DNA from 3 places in the Streptomyces sp. R35 genome. Region 2 is predicted to be linked to each of the others. Evidence: riboswitches for the same ligand, from Rfam matches in the RefSeq annotation. Region 2 holds a riboswitch; each other region holds the start of a gene.
What was found. A riboswitch is a leader RNA that binds a small molecule or an ion and turns the genes downstream of it on or off. The one in region 2 is predicted to bind S-adenosylmethionine.
Positions count from the first base shown of each region.

Region 1: another riboswitch for S-adenosylmethionine. It lies ahead of AB5J50_RS47975 (ABC transporter substrate-binding protein); the one in region 2 lies ahead of AB5J50_RS14195 (aminotransferase class V-fold PLP-dependent enzyme).
Region 3: another riboswitch for S-adenosylmethionine. It lies ahead of thrC (threonine synthase); the one in region 2 lies ahead of AB5J50_RS14195 (aminotransferase class V-fold PLP-dependent enzyme).

Region 1 is NZ_CP163440.1:10,657,365-10,663,798, forward strand. It holds gene AB5J50_RS47955 (alpha/beta fold hydrolase) at 1-16, shown strand, start outside; gene AB5J50_RS47960 (2-oxoglutarate and iron-dependent oxygenase domain-containing protein) at 42-1,064, shown strand; gene AB5J50_RS47965 (DUF427 domain-containing protein) at 1,087-1,902, shown strand; gene AB5J50_RS47970 (SDR family NAD(P)-dependent oxidoreductase) at 1,899-2,660, shown strand; SAM riboswitch class IV at 2,791-2,900, shown strand; gene AB5J50_RS47975 (ABC transporter substrate-binding protein) at 3,126-4,769, shown strand; gene AB5J50_RS47980 (ABC transporter permease) at 4,766-5,848, shown strand; gene AB5J50_RS47985 (ABC transporter permease) at 5,903-6,434, shown strand, end outside.
Region 2 is NZ_CP163440.1:3,059,008-3,065,441, forward strand. It holds gene AB5J50_RS14175 (NYN domain-containing protein) at 1-989, opposite strand, end outside; gene AB5J50_RS14180 (hypothetical protein) at 1,024-1,263, opposite strand; gene AB5J50_RS14185 (rhomboid family intramembrane serine protease) at 1,417-2,148, shown strand; gene AB5J50_RS14190 (Lrp/AsnC ligand binding domain-containing protein) at 2,145-2,426, shown strand; gene AB5J50_RS14195 (aminotransferase class V-fold PLP-dependent enzyme) at 2,574-3,935, opposite strand; SAM riboswitch class IV at 4,139-4,255, opposite strand; gene trpD (anthranilate phosphoribosyltransferase) at 4,368-5,432, opposite strand; gene AB5J50_RS14205 (cytochrome bc complex cytochrome b subunit) at 5,597-6,434, opposite strand, start outside.
Region 3 is NZ_CP163440.1:5,101,573-5,108,006, forward strand. It holds gene groL (chaperonin GroEL) at 1-5, opposite strand, end outside; gene AB5J50_RS23290 (cold-shock protein) at 308-511, opposite strand; gene AB5J50_RS23295 (MoaD/ThiS family protein) at 942-1,217, opposite strand; gene thrC (threonine synthase) at 1,313-2,623, opposite strand; SAM riboswitch class I at 2,641-2,792, opposite strand; gene AB5J50_RS23305 (glucosyl-3-phosphoglycerate synthase) at 2,971-3,915, shown strand; gene AB5J50_RS23310 (trehalose-6-phosphate synthase) at 4,065-5,468, shown strand; gene otsB (trehalose-phosphatase) at 5,506-6,360, opposite strand.

The DNA of each region.
Region 1 (6,434 bases), 7.6 Mb from region 2:
CCCGCTCACGCACTGACTCACCCATCCGAAGGAGCACCGCCATGTCACACGACACCGACATCCCCGTCATCGACCTCGCCGCCGCACTGGCCGACGACGCCCCGGACGACCTGCTGGCCGACGTGCGCCGGGCCGCCGAGACCATCGGCATCATCCAGATCGTCAACCACGGCGTACCCGCGGAGGTGATCGCGGAGTTCAACGACGGCTTCGGCCGCATCCTCGATCTGCCCCGTGCGGAGAAGGAGCGGCTGGCCAGCCCCACCGGACACCCCTACCGCGGCTGGCGGCAGTGGCCCGACGACTTCGGACGCCTGGAGCTCGAACGGTTCAACATCGCCCAGTACGACGACGCGGCCGCGGCCGAAGCCGCGGGACTCTCCCCGGAGCACGCCACCCTCTTCGCGCATGCCAACGTGTGGCCGCCGCAGGAGCCCGGCCTCCGTGCCGCGACACACCGCTACCACGACGCGTTCGTCGACGTCGCGCGACGCGTCCTCGGCCTGTACGCGCGCGTGCTCGACGTACCCGCGCACACCATCCCGCTCGGCGACGACGTCTACACGACGCTGGTCGTCAACGACTACCCCAAGTGGCCCCACGACACCGGCACTTCCGACGACGAGAAACTCCTTCTCCTGGAGCATGCCGACAGTTCCGCGATCACCGTGCTCCATCAGGAGGGCGACTACGCGGGCCTGCAGGGCCAGCGTCCCGACGGCACCTGGATCCCGGTGCCGATCCGGCCGGGCGCCCTGCAGGTGTTCACCGGCACCCTGCTGACCAACTGGACGGAGGGCCGGCTGCGGCCCGGGCGGCACCGCGTGGTGGCCGGCGGGTCGGTGACGCGCCGCTCCTCCGCGGTGTTCGTCCACCCGAGCCTGGACACGGTCGTCGAACCGCTGCCGGCGTTCGCCGACCTGGACGGCTCCGACTTCGAACCCGTGTCAGTGTGGGAACGGGCCAGCAGCAACGTCGACGAGTACCTGCGGGTGTTCGGCCGCCCCGAGCAGGTCGCGGCCTGGCGCGAGAACCGCGCCTACGTCGCCGAAGTCACCGCGTGAGCAAGCCGAAGGAGAGCCGGTCATGACCACATTCCCCACCGCGCGCGCCGTCAGGACCACCCCCGAAGGCCTCCTGTGGGAGCCAGGCGAACGCTGGGTACGCGGCCGCAAGGGTGACGTCACCGTCGTCGACAGCCGGCATCCCGTCCTCGTATGGGAACCCGGAGTGCCCGTCCCGCTGTACGCCTTCCCCCGCGAGGAGGTCCGCGAGGACCTGCTCCGCCCGGCGAAGAACCCCCCGACGGGCACGCACACCGGATCGCGGATCTTCTACGACCTTGAAGTCGACGACGAGCTGCTGGAGAACGCGGCCTGGACCTTCCCGGCCGCCGACCTGGCCGACCACATCGCCTTCGAGTGGTTCCGGCGCAGCGGCAAGGGCCTCGACCACTGGTACGAGGAGGAGGAAGAGATCTTCATCCACCCCCGCGACCCGCACAAACGGGTGGATGCCATCCCCAGCAGCCGCCACGTCCGGGTCGAGATCGACGGCACGCTCGTCGCCGACACCCACCGCCCGGTCCTGCTCTTCGAGACCGGCCTGCCGACGCGGTACTACATCCCGCGCGAGGACGTCCGCCTGGAGCTGCTCGAACCCACCGACCACAGCACCGGGTGCCCCTACAAGGGCACCGCCGAGTACTGGTCGTGGCGGGGTGAGGCCGGCGTCCCGCCGAACGTCGTCTGGAGCTACCCGGAGCCGCTGCCCGCGGTGGGCGCCGTCAAAGGCCTCCTGGCGTTCTACAACGAGGCCGTCGACATCACGGTCGACGGCGAACGCCTGGAGCGCCCCGTCACCCCGTTCACCAAGGCGCTCGCGGCGCAGCCGCCGACGTGACGGCACCGGTGGCCGTGATCACGGGCGCCGCCTCCGGGATCGGGGAGGCGGCCGTGCGTCTGTACGCCGCACGTGGACACCGCGTCGTCGCCGTCGACGTGGCGGAGGAGCGGCTTGCCCGGCTCGCCGGGCTCGACGGCGTGGCGGCACTCGCCGGCGACGTGGCGGCCGAGGAGACGAACACAGCGGCCGTACGCCTCGCGCTCGACCGGTTCGGACGGCTGGACACGGCCGTCCTGAACGCGGGGATCGGCGGTGCCGGTCCGCTGGAGTCGCCCGGGGCGATCGAGCGGTTCGACCGGCTCTTCCCCGTCAACGTCCGTGCGGTGGCCCACGGTATCCGGGCCGCCGTGCCGGCGCTGCGCGCGGGCGGCGGCGGGGCGATCGTCGCCACGGCGTCGGTGTCCGGGCTGCGCGGCGATCCGGGCACCTGGGGCTACAACGCGACGAAGGCGGCCGTGATCAACCTCGTGCGGGCCACGGCCGTCGACTACGCGGCGCAGAGCATCCGCATCAACGCCATAGCCCCGGGCCTCACTGAGACCGAGATGACCGCCACCCAGGTCGCGAACCCGGATCTCACCGCGCGGATCCCCGTCCACCGCTGGGCCACCCCGCGCGAACAGGCGGAGGTCATCTGGTTCCTGACCTCGCCCGCCGCCTCCTACGTGACCGGAGTGACCGTTCCGGTCGACGGCGGGCTGAGTGCCAACGGGGGAATCCTGCCTCCGCCGTCCGCCGCGGAGGAACGTCGTTGAGGGCCCTCGCGGGGGGAGTCGTAGACGTGCTCCAGGCCTTGTACCGCCTCCTTGTGCCGGTGTCCGCGCACGTCATCCCGGCACAGGGAACTCTTGACGCCGAGAGAATTGTCGATCTACGGTGAGCGCGAGCTACGAGTTCCGGTGATCAAGCCCTGGCTGGCCGGACGGCAACCCTCGACGCAGCGGGGTGCCCCAGGTGAAGGCTCGGCGGATGTTCCTGTTCTGCAAGTGCGTTCCCACCGGCCCGTGAGCCGGCGACACCCCTAGGAGGACGGCGTGGCAACTGGCCTCGTGCTGTGCTCCCGACGCCATGTGGATCTGCTGCTGGTCTGCAGCTGTCTCTGTCACAGCTGACCCTTTTTCGCTCTTCACTCCCACCTTTCACGCGACAGCGCGCGCTCGGCATGTCCTGCCTGCCGGGGCCCCTTCGTGTTCCCACTCATGCGGAAGCAGAGACCAGCCATGGCACAGCACAGCACCCTCAGACCGTTCCGGTCCCTCGGCGCCATATCCCTCGGCACGGCGTTCCTGGTGGCCCTGACCGGCTGCACGAGCACCAAGAACTCCACCGGCGCCACCGGCACCGGCGGTGCGACGATCACCGTCGGTACGACGGACCAGGTGACCAGCCTCGACCCGGCGGGCGCCTGGGACGCGGGCTCCGGCACCATCGAGAGCGAGGTCTACGCGACCTTGCTCAGCGTGAAGAACGGTGCCACGGAGGTCTCACCGGACCTGGCCACCGGGATCGAGCTGACGGGGGCCAAGGAGTACACGGTCACGCTGAAGAAGGGCCTGAAGTTCGCCAACGGTCACCAACTGACCTCCTCCGACGTCAAGTTCAGCTTCGACCGCACGTTGAAGATCGCCGACGAGAACGGTCCGTCGTCACTGCTGTACAACCTCGACTCCGTCGCCGCCCCGACACCCACCACCGTCGTCTTCACCCTCAAGTCCGCCAACGACACGCTGTTCCCACAGGTGTTGTCCACCGCGGCCGGCTACATCGTCGACGAGCAGGTCTTCCCTGCGGACAAGATCCTCGACGACAAGGCCATCGTCGCGGCCAAACCCTGGAACGGCCCTTACGGCGTCACGAGTTACGACAAGAACTCGCTGGTCTCCTTCACCGCCAACAGTGCCTACGCGGGTCAACTGGGCGCCCCGAAGACCAAGAACGTCCAGCTCAAGTACTACACCGACGCCAGCAACCTGAAGCTCGACGTCCAGCAGGGCACCGTCGACGCCGTCTACCGCACGCTCACCACCGCCGACCTCGACGACCTGTCCAAGAAGAAGGACATCAAGGTCCACACCGGGTCCGGCAACGGCATCCGCTACGTCGTCTTCGACTTCCGGACACAGCCGTACGGCACCAAGACCAAGAACGCCGACAAGGCCAAGGCGCTGGCCGTGCGGCAGGCCGTCGCCGACTCCGTCGACCGGGCCCAACTCGCCCAGCAGGTCTACAAGAACAGCTATCAGCCGCTGTACAGCTCCGTGCCCGACGGACTCACCGGCGCCACCGACTCGTTCAAGTCGCTCTACGGCGACAAGAAGGGCGGCCCCGACAAGGCAGCTGCCGCCGCACGGCTCAAGAAGGCGAAGGTGAGCACCCCGGTCACCCTCAACCTCCAGTACAACAGCGACCATTACGGCTCGTCCTCGGCCGACGAGTACGCGCTGGTCAAGACCCAGCTCGAAGCCACCGGACTGTTCAAGGTGAACCTGCAGTCCACCGAGTGGACCCAGTACGGCAAGGACCGCATCAAGCACCTCTACCCGCTCTACCAACTCGGCTGGTACGCCGACTACTTGGACGCGGACAACTACCTCTCGCCCTTCTACTCGGCCAACAGCTGGGTCGCCAACGACTACTCCGACCCCGCAGTACGCGAGCTGATCAAGAAGGAGGAGACGGAGACCGACACCGCCAAGCGCGCCGAACTGCTCAAGCAGGTACAGGACAAGGCCGCCGCGTCGGTGCCGCTGCTGCCGCTGCTCCAGGGGTCCACCGCGATCGTCACCCGTACCGACATCAGCGGTGTACCGGACGAGCTGAACAGCGCGTACACCTTCCGCTGGGCAGGACTCGCGAAGAAGTGAGCACTCTGACGCAGGACACCCCCGGCGCCGTCGTCACCCCGGCCGACGGCGCCGCCGGGTACGGTCTCGCCCGCTACCTGGTGGTCCGCTTCCTCCTCATCATCCCCACCGTGTTCGTGCTGGTCAGCCTGGTCTTCTTCCTGATGCGCGCCACCGGTGACCCGATCAGTGCCGCCTTCGGCGACCGGCTCACCCCGGACCAGCTCCAGGCGAAACTGCACCAGGCGGGCTACGACCGGCCGTTGCTCACCCAGTACCTGGACTATCTGAAGTCCCTGGCGACCGGCGACTTCGGCCACACCGTCACCGACAACGAACCGGTGACCCACGTGCTGGGCACCTACGGCGCCGCCACCGTCGAACTCGCCTTCTACGCCCTCATCGTGGCCCTCGTCGTGGGAGTCCCCCTGGGCATGGTCGCGGCCTCCTACCGGGACCGCGCGCCCGACGCGGCGCTTCGGCTGTTCGCCGTCCTCACCTATGCCACCCCCGTGTTCTTCGTGGGACTGCTGCTGAAGCTCGTCTTCGCGATCCAGCTCGGCTGGCTGCCCGCGTCAGGCCGGGCGAGCACCGACGTCCAGCTCTTCCTGCAGAACCAGACCAGCACGACGGGGCTCTACCTCGTCGACGCCCTGCGCAGCGGCGACGGGGCGGCCGTCGCCGACGTCCTGAGGCACGCCGTACTGCCCGCCCTGGCGCTGGGCCTGCTCGTCGCCGGCATCCTGCTGCGGCTGGTCCGCACGAATCTGATCGGCACCCTCGGCGCCGACTACGTCGAGGCCGCCCGCTCCCGAGGCGTGGCGCCTTTCCGCCTGGTCACTCGGCACGCAACCCGGCCCGCCCTGATTCCCGTCGTCACCGTCCTGGGGCTCCAGGTCGCCGGGCTGCTCGGCGGAGCGGTGCTGACGGAGACCACCTTCGAGTGGAAGGGCCTCGGCTACGAACTCGCCCACTATCTGACGGTGCGTGACTTCCCTGCGGTGCAGGGCATCGTGGCGCTGTTCGCCGTCGTCGTGGCGGTGACGAACTTCCTCGTCGATGTGGTCGCGGCGCTGATCGATCCCCGAGTGAGGTACTGAGCCGTGGCCCAACTCCTCGTGCGACGGCCGACCTTGCTGCCGGACCGTCTTCGCGTGCGGCTGCGTACCGGCGGTGCGGTGCAGCGCGCCATGCTGCTCACCGGTGCCGTACTCACCGCAGTGTTCGTCCTCGCGGCGCTCCTCGGACCGCTGCTCGCCCGGTACGGATACGCCCAACTCCAGGACGGCGGGGGGTTGTTCGGGTCGCAGCAACACCCCAGTAGTACCCATCCGTTGGGCACCACCATCGCGGGGTACGACGTGCTGTCCCGCACGGTGTGGGGCGCCAGGACCGCGCTGGAGATCATCCTCGCCGCGCTGCTGCTCTCGGTGGTCCCGGGCACCGTTCTGGGCCTGGCCTCCGGCTATCTCGGCGGCCGCCTGGACCGGTTGCTGGTGGGGCTGGCCGACGCGCTCTACGCGTTCCCGCCGCTGCTGCTCGCCATCGTCATGTCGATCGTGATCAGCGGCGGACAGTCGAGCCTCGTCGGGGGCCTCGGTGCGGCGGCATGCTCGGTCGCCGTGTCCTTCGTACCGCAGTACTTCCGTGTCGTACGGGCCGAAGTGATCCGGGTGAAGGCGGAGC
Region 2 (6,434 bases):
ACGACCAGATGCGCCTGTGGCAGCGCGAGCAGTTGGTCGAGGATCGCGGGATCGTTTTCGGACAACGCCCGGGCGGCGATGTCTTTTGGCGTCATCCGTCCCGGTTCGACCGCATCCACGGTCTCCGCGGGGCGCACGGACACGGGCGGCAACGCCAGCTCCCGCCGCAGCCCTTGGGTCGCCTCCAGCACGGTGTCGAGCAGCAGCCGTACACGCATGTCCTCGACACTGCGCCCCTCGCGCGCCGCCTTGCGGGTGGCCTCCAGGGCCGCCTCGGCCTCCGCGAGCCGCGCCTTGAGCCGCCGGGTCTCGCTCTCGGCGGCGGACACCTGGGCCTGCCCCTCCGCCCGGCCGGTGTCCATCTCGCCCTGGAGCTTACGCAGGGCCGCCTCGCCGCGCTTGACGTCGCTGAGGGCCCCGCGCAGCTTGCGGTGAAGCGATTCCGCTTCCTTCTTCGCGGCCTCCAACTCCGTGCGCATGCGCTCGGTTTCGGCCTTGATCTGTCCGCGCGCCTCGGCGAGCTCCTCGCGCAGCCGCTCCAGCTCGGCCCGGCTCTCCTCGTCGGCACGCTCGGCGTCCGCCCGCAGGGCCTCCTCGCCCGCGGCGGCGACCAGCTTCACCCAGCCCGTGGGGCGCAGCACATAGGCCGCGGCCGCCACGTCCAGCGGATCCGCGGCCGGGGGCGGCGCGCCCGAGTCGAGGGCACCGGTGAGTTCCGGTTGCGCCTCTCTCAGCTTCTCGGCGATGCGCTGTCTGAAGAGAGGCTCCGTCTCCAGGGCCGCCGCCATCGCGTTACCGGCGAACTTGGCCCGCCGACTGGGGGTGAATCGGGCATACTGCCGCAATTGGGCGGGTAGTTCACCGATCGTCAGCCCACCGAACCCGTCGGAGACGATCTGTACGACCCGCCGGCGCACGCCGTCGGGCAGCGGACGGTCGAGCACCTCAGCGGTGCCGTCGTCCGGCTCCCCGCCTGTGGTCTCCACCATCCGTCACCCCAATATCCGTGCGGGGCCCGCTCCCTCAGGAGCCGGCGCCCGGCCTGTCCACGAGTTCCACCTGATCCACGGCATTGCACCAGCGGCACCGCACCGACTCGATGGTCTCACTGACCACCTCGCGCTCTTCGACCTTCGGCTCACCGGCCAGGTCGAGGTGCACATACTCGACGACCTTCGACGAGCGGGTCACGTCGAACCGCGTGAGGTTGCCGCAGAGCGTGCAGCGCCAGCGAGTCTTGGCATCCGGCAGGGGAACCGTCATGTGGCAGTCGCTTTCCTTCTAGTGTCCGTCCAGCGCCAGTCTCCCGGTGCGTGTGGCTCGTAACCCTAAGGCCTGGCGGGTACCCGACGCTCGGCCGTCCACGGCGGCGAGGCGGTCTGTGCTCATCGGTCCCGTTACGCCATGCTCTGCACCATGATCAGCAACGCGATGACGGCGGTCGGCAGGGCGATGCGGAGCCAGTCCGCACCGGTGACATACGGGCTGATCGCCCTGTGCTGCCTGATCTTCGTGATCGGCCCGGCGTCGGGCCTCAATCCGGCGTACGGCACCGGGGACGAGCTGCTGGTCGCCCAGCAGGCCTACTTCCGGCGCTGGGGCGTGGTGCCCACCGAGCTCTTCGGCGGAGCCCCGCGCGAAGCCCTGACCCCCGCCACAGCCCTGTTCATCCATGGCAGCTGGCTCCACCTCCTCGGCAACATGCTCTTCTTCTACGTCTTCGGGGCGATGACCGAGGAACGCATGGGCCACATCCAGTTCGCCTTCTTCTACGTCGGCTGCGGCTACCTCGCCCTGCTGGGCTACGCCGCCGCCAACGCCGCCTCGCAGCAGTCCCTGGTCGGCGCCTCCGGGGCGATCTCCGCGGTCCTCGGCGCGTTCCTGTACCTGTTCCCCAAGGCCCGGGTGACCAGTCTCTTCCCGTTCCTCTTCTTCCTGCCGCTGCGCTTCCCCGCCTGGGTGGTGCTGCCCTTCTGGGTCACCCTGCAATGGCTGGCGGCGGGCCGCGGCACCTCCGGCCCCGGGGTCGCCTATCTGGCCCACCTGGTGGGCTTCTCGCTGGGGTTCGTCTACGCATGGGTGCGTTTCGGCCGGGCGACTAGAGTGAAGGCCCCAGCGACCGCCCCCGAGGGAGAGAACCAGCCGTGATCACCGCGATCGTCCTCATCAAGACCAGCGTGGACCGGATCCCCGAGATCGCCGAGTCGATCGCCGCGCTGGACGCTGTCAGCGAGGTCTTCTCCGTCACCGGCACGTACGACTTGATCGCCATGGTCCGGGTGAAGGCCCACGACGACCTCGCGGACGTCATCCCCGGCCGGATCAGCAAGATCCCGGGTGTCGAGGCCACGGACACCCACGTCGCCTTCCGCACGTACTCCCAGCACGACCTCGAGGCGGCGTTCGCGATCGGCCTCGACAACTAGTTCTCGCCCCCGCCGCCCCTACCCGTCCCATCCCTGGGGGCTGCGCCCCCAGACCCCCGCTGAAAAGATTGCGCAGTTCCCCGCGCCCCTTTTAGGGGCGCGGGGAACTGCGCAATCTTTTAGACCAGCCGACACCCAACCGATGGCTCAGACCGCGGGGACGCAGCGGCCGTCCTCCGTGCGGTACTGCCACTTCGCACCGTCGCGGACGAGTTCCCGCACGGCGGTGACGAAGCGCTCGACGTGCTCGTCGGGGGTACCCGCACCGAAGCTGACACGGATGGCGTTCAGGGACTTCTCGCCGGGCGCGGCCTCGGGGGCACCGCACTCCCCCTGGGTCTGCGGGTCGCTGCCGAGGAGGGTGCGCACCAGCGGATGGGCGCAGAACAGACCGTCGCGCACCCCGATGCCGTACTCCGCGGAGAGCGCCGCGGCGAAGTGCGAGCTGTTCCACCCCTCGACGACGAAGGAGATCACGCCGACCCGCGGGGCCTCGTCACCGAAGAGGGAGAGGACGCGCACCTCGGGGACCTCGGCGAGACCCGCGCGGACCGTGTCGATCAGGTGCTGCTCACGGGCGACGAGGGTGTCGAAGCCGGCCTCGGTGAGGGCCTTGCAGGCGGACGCGATCGAGTAGACGCCGATCACGTTCGGCGAGCCGGCCTCGTGCCGGGCGGCGCTCTCGTGCCACTCCACGTCCACGCCACCGTCCGTACGGCGCGACACCTTACGGCTGGCGCCACCGCCCGCGAGGTACGGCTCGGCCTCGCGCAGCCAGTCGGAGCGGCCGGCGAGCACACCGGAGCCGAAGGGCGCGTACAGCTTGTGGCCGGAGAAGGCGACCCAGTCGACGTCCAGGTCACGGACGGACACCGGGTGGTGCGGGGCCAGCTGCGCGGCGTCGAGGACGATACGGGCGCCGTGCGCGTGTGCGGCGGCGGCCAGCTCGCGCACCGGCCACAGCTCACCGGTGACGTTCGAGGCGCCGGTGACGCAGACGAGGGCCGGGCCGTAGGGGTCGCGGTCGGCGAGGGCGCGCTCCAGCGTCTCGACGGCCTGGCGCGGGCTGCGCGGGGCGTTGAGGTAGGTGACCCGAGCGTCCTTCCACGGCAGCAGGGACGCATGGTGCTCGGTCTCGAAGACGAAGACCTGGCAGTCGGCCGGAAGAGTGGCGGCGAGCAGGTTGAGCGAGTCGGTGGTGGAGCGGGTGAAGACGACCTGGTCGCCCTCACGGCAGTCCAGGAACTCGGCGACGGTCTTGCGGGAGTTCTCGAACAGGTCGGTGGACAGCTGCGAGAGGTAGCCGGCGCCACGGTGCACGCTGCCGTAGTAGGGGGCGTACGCCGCCACGTCGTCCCACACCCGCTGCAGGGCCGGGGCGCTGGCGGCGTAGTCGAGCGCGGCGTAGGTGACCTCGCCACCGGTGACGAGCGGGACGGTCACATCTCGCCCCAGAACGGGCAGAGGGGCACAAACGGTCTGGTCGGCGGCAGCGATGGAGACAGACATGGCGAGCTCCTGTGAGAGGCAGGCGGGATCGCTGCGCGAGCGGGTACACCGGGGTACGGGCGGCTCAGCGCAGGAAAGGCGAAAAAGGTGAAAAGGGGTACGCGGAAGTGGGGCGCTACGCCCTATCGCATTCGCTTGCTCACAGAAGGCTCCCTCGAACGACCAGGACCCCTGGGCTGTATCCACTCAAGTGAGTGGCGAGGGGTCCGCGCTTGCCGTAGACCTCGCTGCCTACGACCTGGTCTTCACCCGGGGCACCCCGCCACGGACGGAGGGTTGCCGGACAGTCGGCCGGGGCCTCATGACTGTCACTCATGACCTGATACAGCATCTTGCCAGAAGATCTTCGACGCGCAAGGCGCAGTCCAGGATCCGGACTGCGCCCCGCATCACATCGCATACGGCGGAAGAGCCGGCGTACGGCGGGGCGGCTCAGGCGCTGCTGGCCGCCACCCACCGCTCAAGAGTCCTCTTCGCGGCCCCGGAGTCGATCGACTGCGCCGCCTTCTCCATCCCGGCGCGCAGCTGGTCCACCAGGGGCACGTCGGTAGGCGACAGGGCCACCAGAGCCGCCGCCGAGTTCAGCAGGACCGCGTCCCGCACCGCGCCCGTCTCGCCGTCCAGGAGCCGTCGGGCGACCCCCGCGTTGTACTCGGGGTCGGCGCCCCGCAGTGCCTCCACCGGGACGATCTCAAGGCCTACGTCCCGCGGGTCGAAGGCTTCCTCGGTCACCTTGCCGTCGCGGACGACCCACACCCGGGAGGTGGCCGTGGTCGTCAGCTCGTCGAGGCCGTCGTCACCCCGGAACACCAGCGCGGACGAGCCGCGTTCGGCCAGTACGCCGGCGATGAGCCCCGCCATCCGGGTGTCGAAGCAGCCGACCGCCGAGGCGGTGACCCGGGCGGGGTTGGTCAGCGGGCCGAGGAGGTTGAACGAGGTCGGAATCCCCAGATCACGCCGGACCGCGCCGACGAACCGCATCGAGGGATGGAACTTGGCCGCGAAGCAGAAGGTGATCCCGGCCTCCTCCACCACCTGTGCCACCCGCTCGGGCGACAGGTCCAGGTTGATGCCGAGCCGCTCCAGTACGTCGGACGAGCCGCTCGCCGAGGACGACGCCCGGTTGCCGTGCTTGACGACCTTCGCCCCGGCACCCGCGATCACGATGGCGGACATCGTCGAGATGTTGACCGTCTTGGCCCGGTCTCCGCCGGTACCGACGATGTCGACGGCCGGCCCGGGGATGTGCAGCGGCTTCGCGTGGGCGTACATGGTCTCCACGAGGCCGGTGATCTCCTCGACCGTCTCGCCCTTGGCCCGCAGCGCCACCAGGAAGCCCGCGATCTGGGCGTCCGCGGCCTCACCGCTCATGATGCGGTCCATGGCCCACGCCGTGTCACCGGCGCTCAGGTCCTGCCCGGCGAGCAGCGCGCTCAGTACGTCGGGCCAGGAACGGCCCGCCGCGGTGTCGCCTCCAGCGGGGTTCACAGCGCTCATAAGCCGCTCCTGGGTCGGTCCCCGGAAAGGGACTCTGTGTGGGTCCTTGTGGGACTCCTTGTGGATGAGAACACCCTATCCAGGCCCGGGGACGGCAAAGAGCCCCCGTCCATGCACTGGACGAGGGCTCTTGCCGTGGCGATCAATGACGATCGGTCAGAGGATCAGTGGTGGCCGTGGCCGCTCGTGATCTCCTTGTACTCCTCGACGGTGGGCTTGGGGATCTGGTTGTCGTCCCCGTAGAAGCCCTCGCTGAGCTTGGCGCGCAGCCGCTGCGTGCCCGGCACCTTGCGCTCGACACCGTTCTCGTCGACCGTCGGGCCGATCTCGGCCGGCTTGTACTGCTCGTGCGCCGTGAGGGCGTGCAGCGCCGACTGCGGAAGCGGCTCGTGGACCTCGATGAACTCACCGTGCGGCAGGCGCTTGATGATGCCCGACTCACGACCGTGCAGCACCTTGTCCCGGTCGCGGCGCTGGAGGCCGAGGCAGATCCGCTTGGTGATGAGGAACGCGAGGACCGGTCCGACGAAGAAGAAGATCCGGACGAACCAGGTGACCGTGTTGATCGAGAGGTGGAAGTGCGTGGCCCAGAGGTCGTTGCCACCACCGATCAGCAGCCCCATGTACAGGGTGATCCACGCGACGCCGACACCCGTACGCGTCGGTGCGTTGCGCGGGCGGTCCAGGATGTGGTGCTCGCGCTGGTCGCCGGTGACCCAGGCCTCGATGAACGGGTAGACCGCGATCGCGACCAGCACCAGCGGGAAGATCACCAGCGGGATGAACACGCCCAGGACGAGCGTGTGGCCCCAGAGGTTGATCTCCCAACCCGGCATGAAGCGGATCAGGCCCTCGGAGAAGCCCATGTACCAGTCGGGCTGGGCACCGGTGGAGACCTGGTCCGGCCGGTAGGGGCCCATGGCCCAGATCGGGTTGATCTGAGCGATGGCCGCGATGGCCGCGATGGCACCGAAGACCAGGAAGAAGAAGCCGCCGGCCTTG
Region 3 (6,434 bases), 2.0 Mb from region 2:
GCCATGTGAAGTGGTCCTCCCGGACGGGGTGGATTGCTCCGGATCGCGCCCGCGCCCGCGACGGACGGCCTGCAGCCCTTGTGGTTCCTTGCCCCACCGGCCTGCGGACCTCACTGGCCCGATCCAAGTTCTGTCACTCTCACTGGGAGAGTGCTAACGCCAATGATTAGCACTCGACCCCTGCGAGTGCAAGCGCCTCTCACGAACGAAGGGGACGCCCGGAACGCCCCGGAACGCACGAGGGGCCGCATCCCAGGTGGGATGCGGGCCCCTCGGCGTGAGTGCGTCGGTGGCCGATCGCGCCGGATCAGACGGCGAGCTTGACCATGTCCGCCTGCGGACCCTTCTGGCCCTGCGAGATCTCGAACTCCACTCGCTGACCCTCTTCAAGGGTGCGGTAGCCGTCCATCTGAATCGCGCTGTAGTGCACGAAGACGTCCGCACCACCGTCGACCGCGATGAAGCCGTACCCCTTCTCCGCGTTGAACCACTTGACGGTGCCCTGAGCCATGCCTAACTCCCCTATTACTGGCCCTTGCACAGATCCACACTTCGCGGATCCGGGTCAGACCTCACCCCCCAACGATTGGGGGTGTGCGCCGGAACGCGTCGACCGCGGCTGAATGTATCTGTCCAACTGCCGTCTGCAACAGGTCAATCGGACGAGAATTCTGGGCATCGCCGATCGGGAAAATGCGGAGGACTTGCGAAGTTTCAGGGCAAGTCGGGCCCCGTATATGCCATAAAAGGCTCAAAAAGGAGGGGCACTTTGGCTACTTCTTGTCGGGTGTCGCACAGGTACTCATATGCATCCGGCATGAATAGCGAAGCGGGTTCCCCAACTGTACCCCGCTCAACCATGCAGAATTGCCCCCTCCGTTTCTCTCACGGAGAGGGCAATTCGATGAACACTGCGTATTCGGCGTTACCGAGGGTAGCGATCAGCCTCCGGCGACGGCCGGGATGATCGAGACGCCCGCACCGTCCGGCGTAGCCGTCTCCAGCCCCTGCTCGAACCGCACGTCGTCGTCGTTGACGTACACATTGACGAAGCGGCGCAGCTTGCCCTGGTCGTCCAGCACGCGCGCGGCGATACCCGTGTGGTTCTTCTCCAGGTCGGCGATGACCTCGGCGAGAGTCCCACCCTCGGCACTCACCTCGGCCTTGCCGCCGGTGTAGGTGCGCAGGATGGTGGGGATGCGAACGTTGACGCTCATGCCTTGTGACCTCCGGTCAGGTGGAGCGCCCCCAAAGGGGCGCGGGGAACTGCGCGACCAGCCCCCACCGGCCCGCAGAAAGAGAACGGCCCTACTTACGCGAGCCCAGCTTCCCGGAACGACTCCAGGTTGGGACGAATGGTCGCCGTCAGCCCCGTACCGGCCACCGCGTCCAGCGTCTTCAGACCATCGCCGGTGTTGAGGACGACGGTCGTGAGGGTCGGGTCGAGGAGACCATTCTCGATCAGCTTCTTCGCCACACCCACGGTCACTCCACCGGCGGTCTCCGCGAAGATGCCCTCGGTCCGGGCGAGGAGCTTGATCGCGTCGACGACCTGCTCGTCGTTGACGTCCTCCACGGCCCCACCCGTCCGCCGCGCGATGTCGAGCACGTACGGCCCGTCCGCCGGGTTGCCGATGGCGAGGGACTTGGCGATGGTGTTCGGCTTCTGGGGGCGTACGACGTCGTGGCCGGCCTTGTAGGCGACGGACACCGGCGAGCAGCCCTCGGCCTGGGCGCCGAAGATCTTGTACGGCTTGTCCTCGACGAGCCCGAGCTTGATCAGCTCCTGGAGGCCCTTGTCGACCTTGGTGAGCTGGGAGCCGGAGGCGATCGGGATCACCAGCTGGTCGGGAAGCTGCCAGCCGAGCTGCTCGCAGATCTCGTACGCGAGGGTCTTGGACCCCTCCGCGTAGTACGGCCGCAGGTTGACGTTGACGAAGCCCCAGCCCTCGCCGGCGGGGTCGCCGATCAGCTCGGAGCAGAAACGGTTCACGTCGTCGTAGTTGCCCTCGATGCCGACGAGCTCGCCGCCGTAGATCGCGGCCATGACGATCTTGCCCTGCTCCAGGTCGTGCGGGATGAACACGCAGGAGCGGAAGCCGGCGCGGGCGGCGGCGGCACCCACCGCGCCGGCCAGGTTGCCGGTGGAGGAGCAGGAGAGGGTGGTGAAGTCGAAGGCGCGGGCGGCCTCGATGGCCTGGGCGACGACGCGGTCCTTGAAGGAGTGCGTCGGGTTGCCGGAGTCGTCCTTCACGAAGAGCTTGCCGGCGTCGACACCGAGCTCGCGCGCGAGGTTGTCGGCCTGGACGAGTTTGGTCCAGCCGGGGTTGATGTTCGGCTTCTCGGCGACGTCCGCGGGGACGGGCAGGAGGGGCGCGTAACGCCAGATGTTCGCGGGACCCGCTTCGATGCGCTTGCGGAGTTCTTCGGTTTCGTAGGCCGAGAAGTCGTACGCGATCTCCAGCGGGCCGAAACACTCCTCGCAGGCGAAGACCGGGCCGAGCGGGACGCGGTGGCCGCACTCGCGGCAGGAAAGCGCGGCGGCCGGACCGAGGTCCACGGAGTTGGCCGAGTCGGCGGAGATTCCCGTGTTCGTGGTGCTTGCAACTGTCTGCGCAGCCATGGAGGCGAGGCCCTTTCTCCTCATCTTCCTCACGGCGCACTTCGCCGTGAGACGGATTTGGCACCTTCCCAAGCCGGGAGCCTCGCGACGACAACGTAGTCGTACGAGACCGGCTGGAGGGTTGCCGGGGCTTCATCGGGCCGTATCCCTCTGCCCCTCTGGATGAGCGGTATTTGATTGTTGAACTGTTGAACACAGTACGTGCTGATGATCCAGGACATGCGATGGTCATCCGCGTTGTTCAAGACTGTAACCGAAGGCCAGGACAGTTGAGATAGTCGTCCGAACCGCGAGATGGATCACATGCTGATGAGAGTGTGTGACCAGACAGTGAGGAGCCGCAGACTGTGCTGGAAGAAGTCGAGCGCTGGCTGAGCACACGCTCCTGGTCCGTTACCGACCGCCCGCTCCACAAGCTCATGGCCGCCAAACGCACCTCAGGATCGACGGTCAGCGTAGTGCTGCCCGCCCTCAACGAGGAGGAGACGGTCGGCGAGATCGTCGCCGTCATCCGCCACGACCTGATGCAACAGGTGCCCCTCGTCGACGAGATCGTCGTCGTCGACTCGGGCTCGACCGACCGTACCTCCGAGGTCGCCGCCGCCGCGGGCGCGCGCGTCGTGCACCGCGACGAGATCCTGCCGCGGATCCCGACCGTGCCCGGCAAGGGCGAGGTCCTGTGGCGGTCGCTGCTCGTGACGAGCGGGGACATCGTCTGCTTCATCGACGCGGACCTCAAGGAATTCTCGTCCGACTTCGTCTCCGGGATCGTGGGCCCGCTGCTCACCGACCCGGGCGTGGACCTGGTCAAGGCCATGTACGACAGACCGCTGGGCGGGGCGGCGGGCCAGGGCGGCCGGGTCACCGAACTCATGGCGCGCCCCCTGCTGAACATGCACTGGCCGCAGCTCGCGGGCTTCGTCCAGCCGCTCGGCGGCGAGTACGCGGCCCGCCGCTCCTTGCTCGAACAGCTGCCGTTCCCCGTCGGGTACGGCGTCGAGCTGGGCATGCTCGTCGACGCCCTGCACCTCGTGGGCCTGGACGCCCTCGCCCAGGTCGACGTCGGCGTCCGCAAACACCGCCACCAGGACGGCCAGGCGCTGGGCCGCATGTCCGCCGCGATCTACCGCACGGCCCAGCTGAGGCTGGCCCGCGGCCACATGATCCGCCCGTCCCTCACCCAGTTCGAACGCGGCAAGGAGGGTTTCGAGCCGCGCACGTACTCGGTGGACACGGAGGAACGCCCCCCGATGTCCGAAATCGCCGAGTACAGGAAACGAAGGGCCGCGTAGACCGGGCCCCGATAGGGGCGCGGGGCTGTGACATCTGCGGCTCCGCCGCGGGGCGCGACCAGCCCCCGCCGGCCGTGAGATCACATACGACCTCGCATACGGCCGAAGTGAACGTTTGAGCGTTTAGGCGGGGGGCTAGATTTCGAGGCATGGCTTCAACGCAGGGCGAAAAAGCGCAGGGCGCCCACCGCATCCTGGTCGCGTCCAACCGCGGCCCGATCACCTACGAGGTCGACGAGAACGGCTCGCTGAAAGCCAAGCGCGGCGGCGGCGGGCTGGTCTCGGGTCTGTCCGCGATCGGCCCGGACGCGGGCGCCCTGTGGGTGTGCTCGGCACTCGGCGACGGTGACCGCGAGGCGGTGCGGCGCGGGGTCGGCGAGGACGGCGTACGGATGCTCGACATCGACGCCACCGTGCACACCGACGCGTACAACGGCATCGCGAACTCCGTGCTCTGGTTCGTCCACCACATGCTGTACCAGACCCCGCTGGAGCCGGTCTTCGACGCGGAGTTCCGGCGCCAGTGGGGGTCGTACAAGGCGTACAACCGGGCGTTCGCGGAGGCGCTGGCGGAGGAGGCGGATCAGGGCGCCGTGGTCGTCGTGCAGGACTACCACCTGACCCTGGTCCCCGGGATGCTGCGCGAGCTGCGGCCCGACCTGCGGATCGGGCACTTCTCGCACACTCCGTGGGCGCCGGTGGACTACTTCCGGATGCTGCCCGACGACATCTCCGAGCAGGTGCTGCGCGGGATGCTGGGCGCGGACCGGCTCGGGTTTCTCACCCGCCGCTGGGCGGACGCGTTCACCGCGTGCGCCGACGAGCTCGTCGGCGGGCTCGGCGACACCCGGGTCGGGGTGCACGGGCTCGGCGCGGACGCCGACTTCCTGCGGCGCCGCTCGCACGAGGCGGATGTCGAGGAGCGCATGGCGGCCCTCCGGGCGGAGATCGGCGAGGGCCGGAAGACGATCGTGCGGGTCGACCGGACCGAGCTGTCGAAGAACATCGTGCGCGGGCTGCTGGCCTACCGGCAGCTGCTCGATGACCTGCCGTCGTGGCGCGAGCGCGTCGTGCACGTCGCCTTCGCGTACCCCTCACGGCAGGACCTCGCCGTGTACCGGGACTACACGGCCGAGGTGCAGAGCCTGGCGGACGACATCAACTCAGCGTACGGAACGCCGGGTTGGACCCCCGTACTCCTGCACGTCAAGGACGATTTCGCGCGCTCGCTGGCCGCATACCGGCTCGCCGACGTGGCCCTCGTCAACCCCATCCGGGACGGCATGAACCTCGTCGCCAAGGAGGTGCCCGTCGTCTCCGACGAGGGGTGCGCGCTGGTGCTGTCGCGGGAGGCGGGGGCGTACGAGGAGCTCGGCGAGGACGCGATCGTCGTGAACCCGTACGACGTGATCGGCACCGCGCGGGCGCTGCACGAGGCGTTGTCGATGCCGCCGCACGAACGGGCCGAGCGCACCAAGCGGCTGGCCGCCGCGGCGACCGCTCTGCCGCCGGCCCAGTGGTTCCTGGAACAGCTGCACGAGCTGGAGGCCTGAGCGGCCCCGTCAACACAGGCGCCAGTCAGTCCAGTCGTCAGTCCAGTCGGGCCGCGAGCGCGGACAGCAGTCGTACGACGCCGGGCGGGCCGTCCACCACCAGGTCGGCCCGGTCGGCGAGTTCGGCGACTTCGGAGCTGCCGCTGCAGACGAGGAGGCCGGGGATGCCGTCGGAGCGGAGCTTGTCGACGGCGGCGAAGGCGGGCAGGTCGCCCAGGTCGTCGCCGGCGTAGAGGACGGATTCGGCGCCGATCTCGCGGACGTACTCCAGGAGGGCGACCCCCTTGTCCATGCCCGGCGGGCGCAACTCCAGGACCATCCGCCCCGGTTCGACGATCAGGCCGTGGCGGGTGGCCAGGTCGGTGAGGGGCTCGCGCAGGGCTTCGAAGGCGGCCTGGGGGTCGGACGCGCGGCGCGTGTGCACCGCCACGGCGCGGCCCTTCTCCTCGATCCACGTGCCCTGCCAGGCGCCGATCCTGTCGAGGCATCCGGGCAGCTCGGCGCGGACGGCGGCGACGCCGGGGTGCGGGGCGGGGGCGTTGACCGTGCCGCTCACGGCGTCCCAGCGTTCGGCGCCGTAGTGGCCGAGGACGACCAGGTGTTCCAGGCCCGGTACGCCCGCGAAGCCGCCGTGGCGGACCGCTACGCCGGCCGGGCGGCCGGTGACTACGGCGACGGAGGCGACCTTGGGGGCGAGGGTGGCGAGGGCGGGGACCGCGGCGGGGTGGGCGCGGGCCTGTTCCGGGTCGGGGACGATCGGGGCGAGTGTTCCGTCGAAGTCGAGTGCGATCACTGCCCTTGCGGGCCGCGCGAGGATGGCGTCGAGGCCGTCGCGTCCCGCGGGGGTCGCGGGTGTCGGCATGGAGTCCGTGGATTCCGCATGGCTGCCCATGTGCCGACCCTATCCGCGCGACCCCGAACGCACCCATGGCTCATCAGGTCATGTCCTCGCCCCCGCCGCCCCTA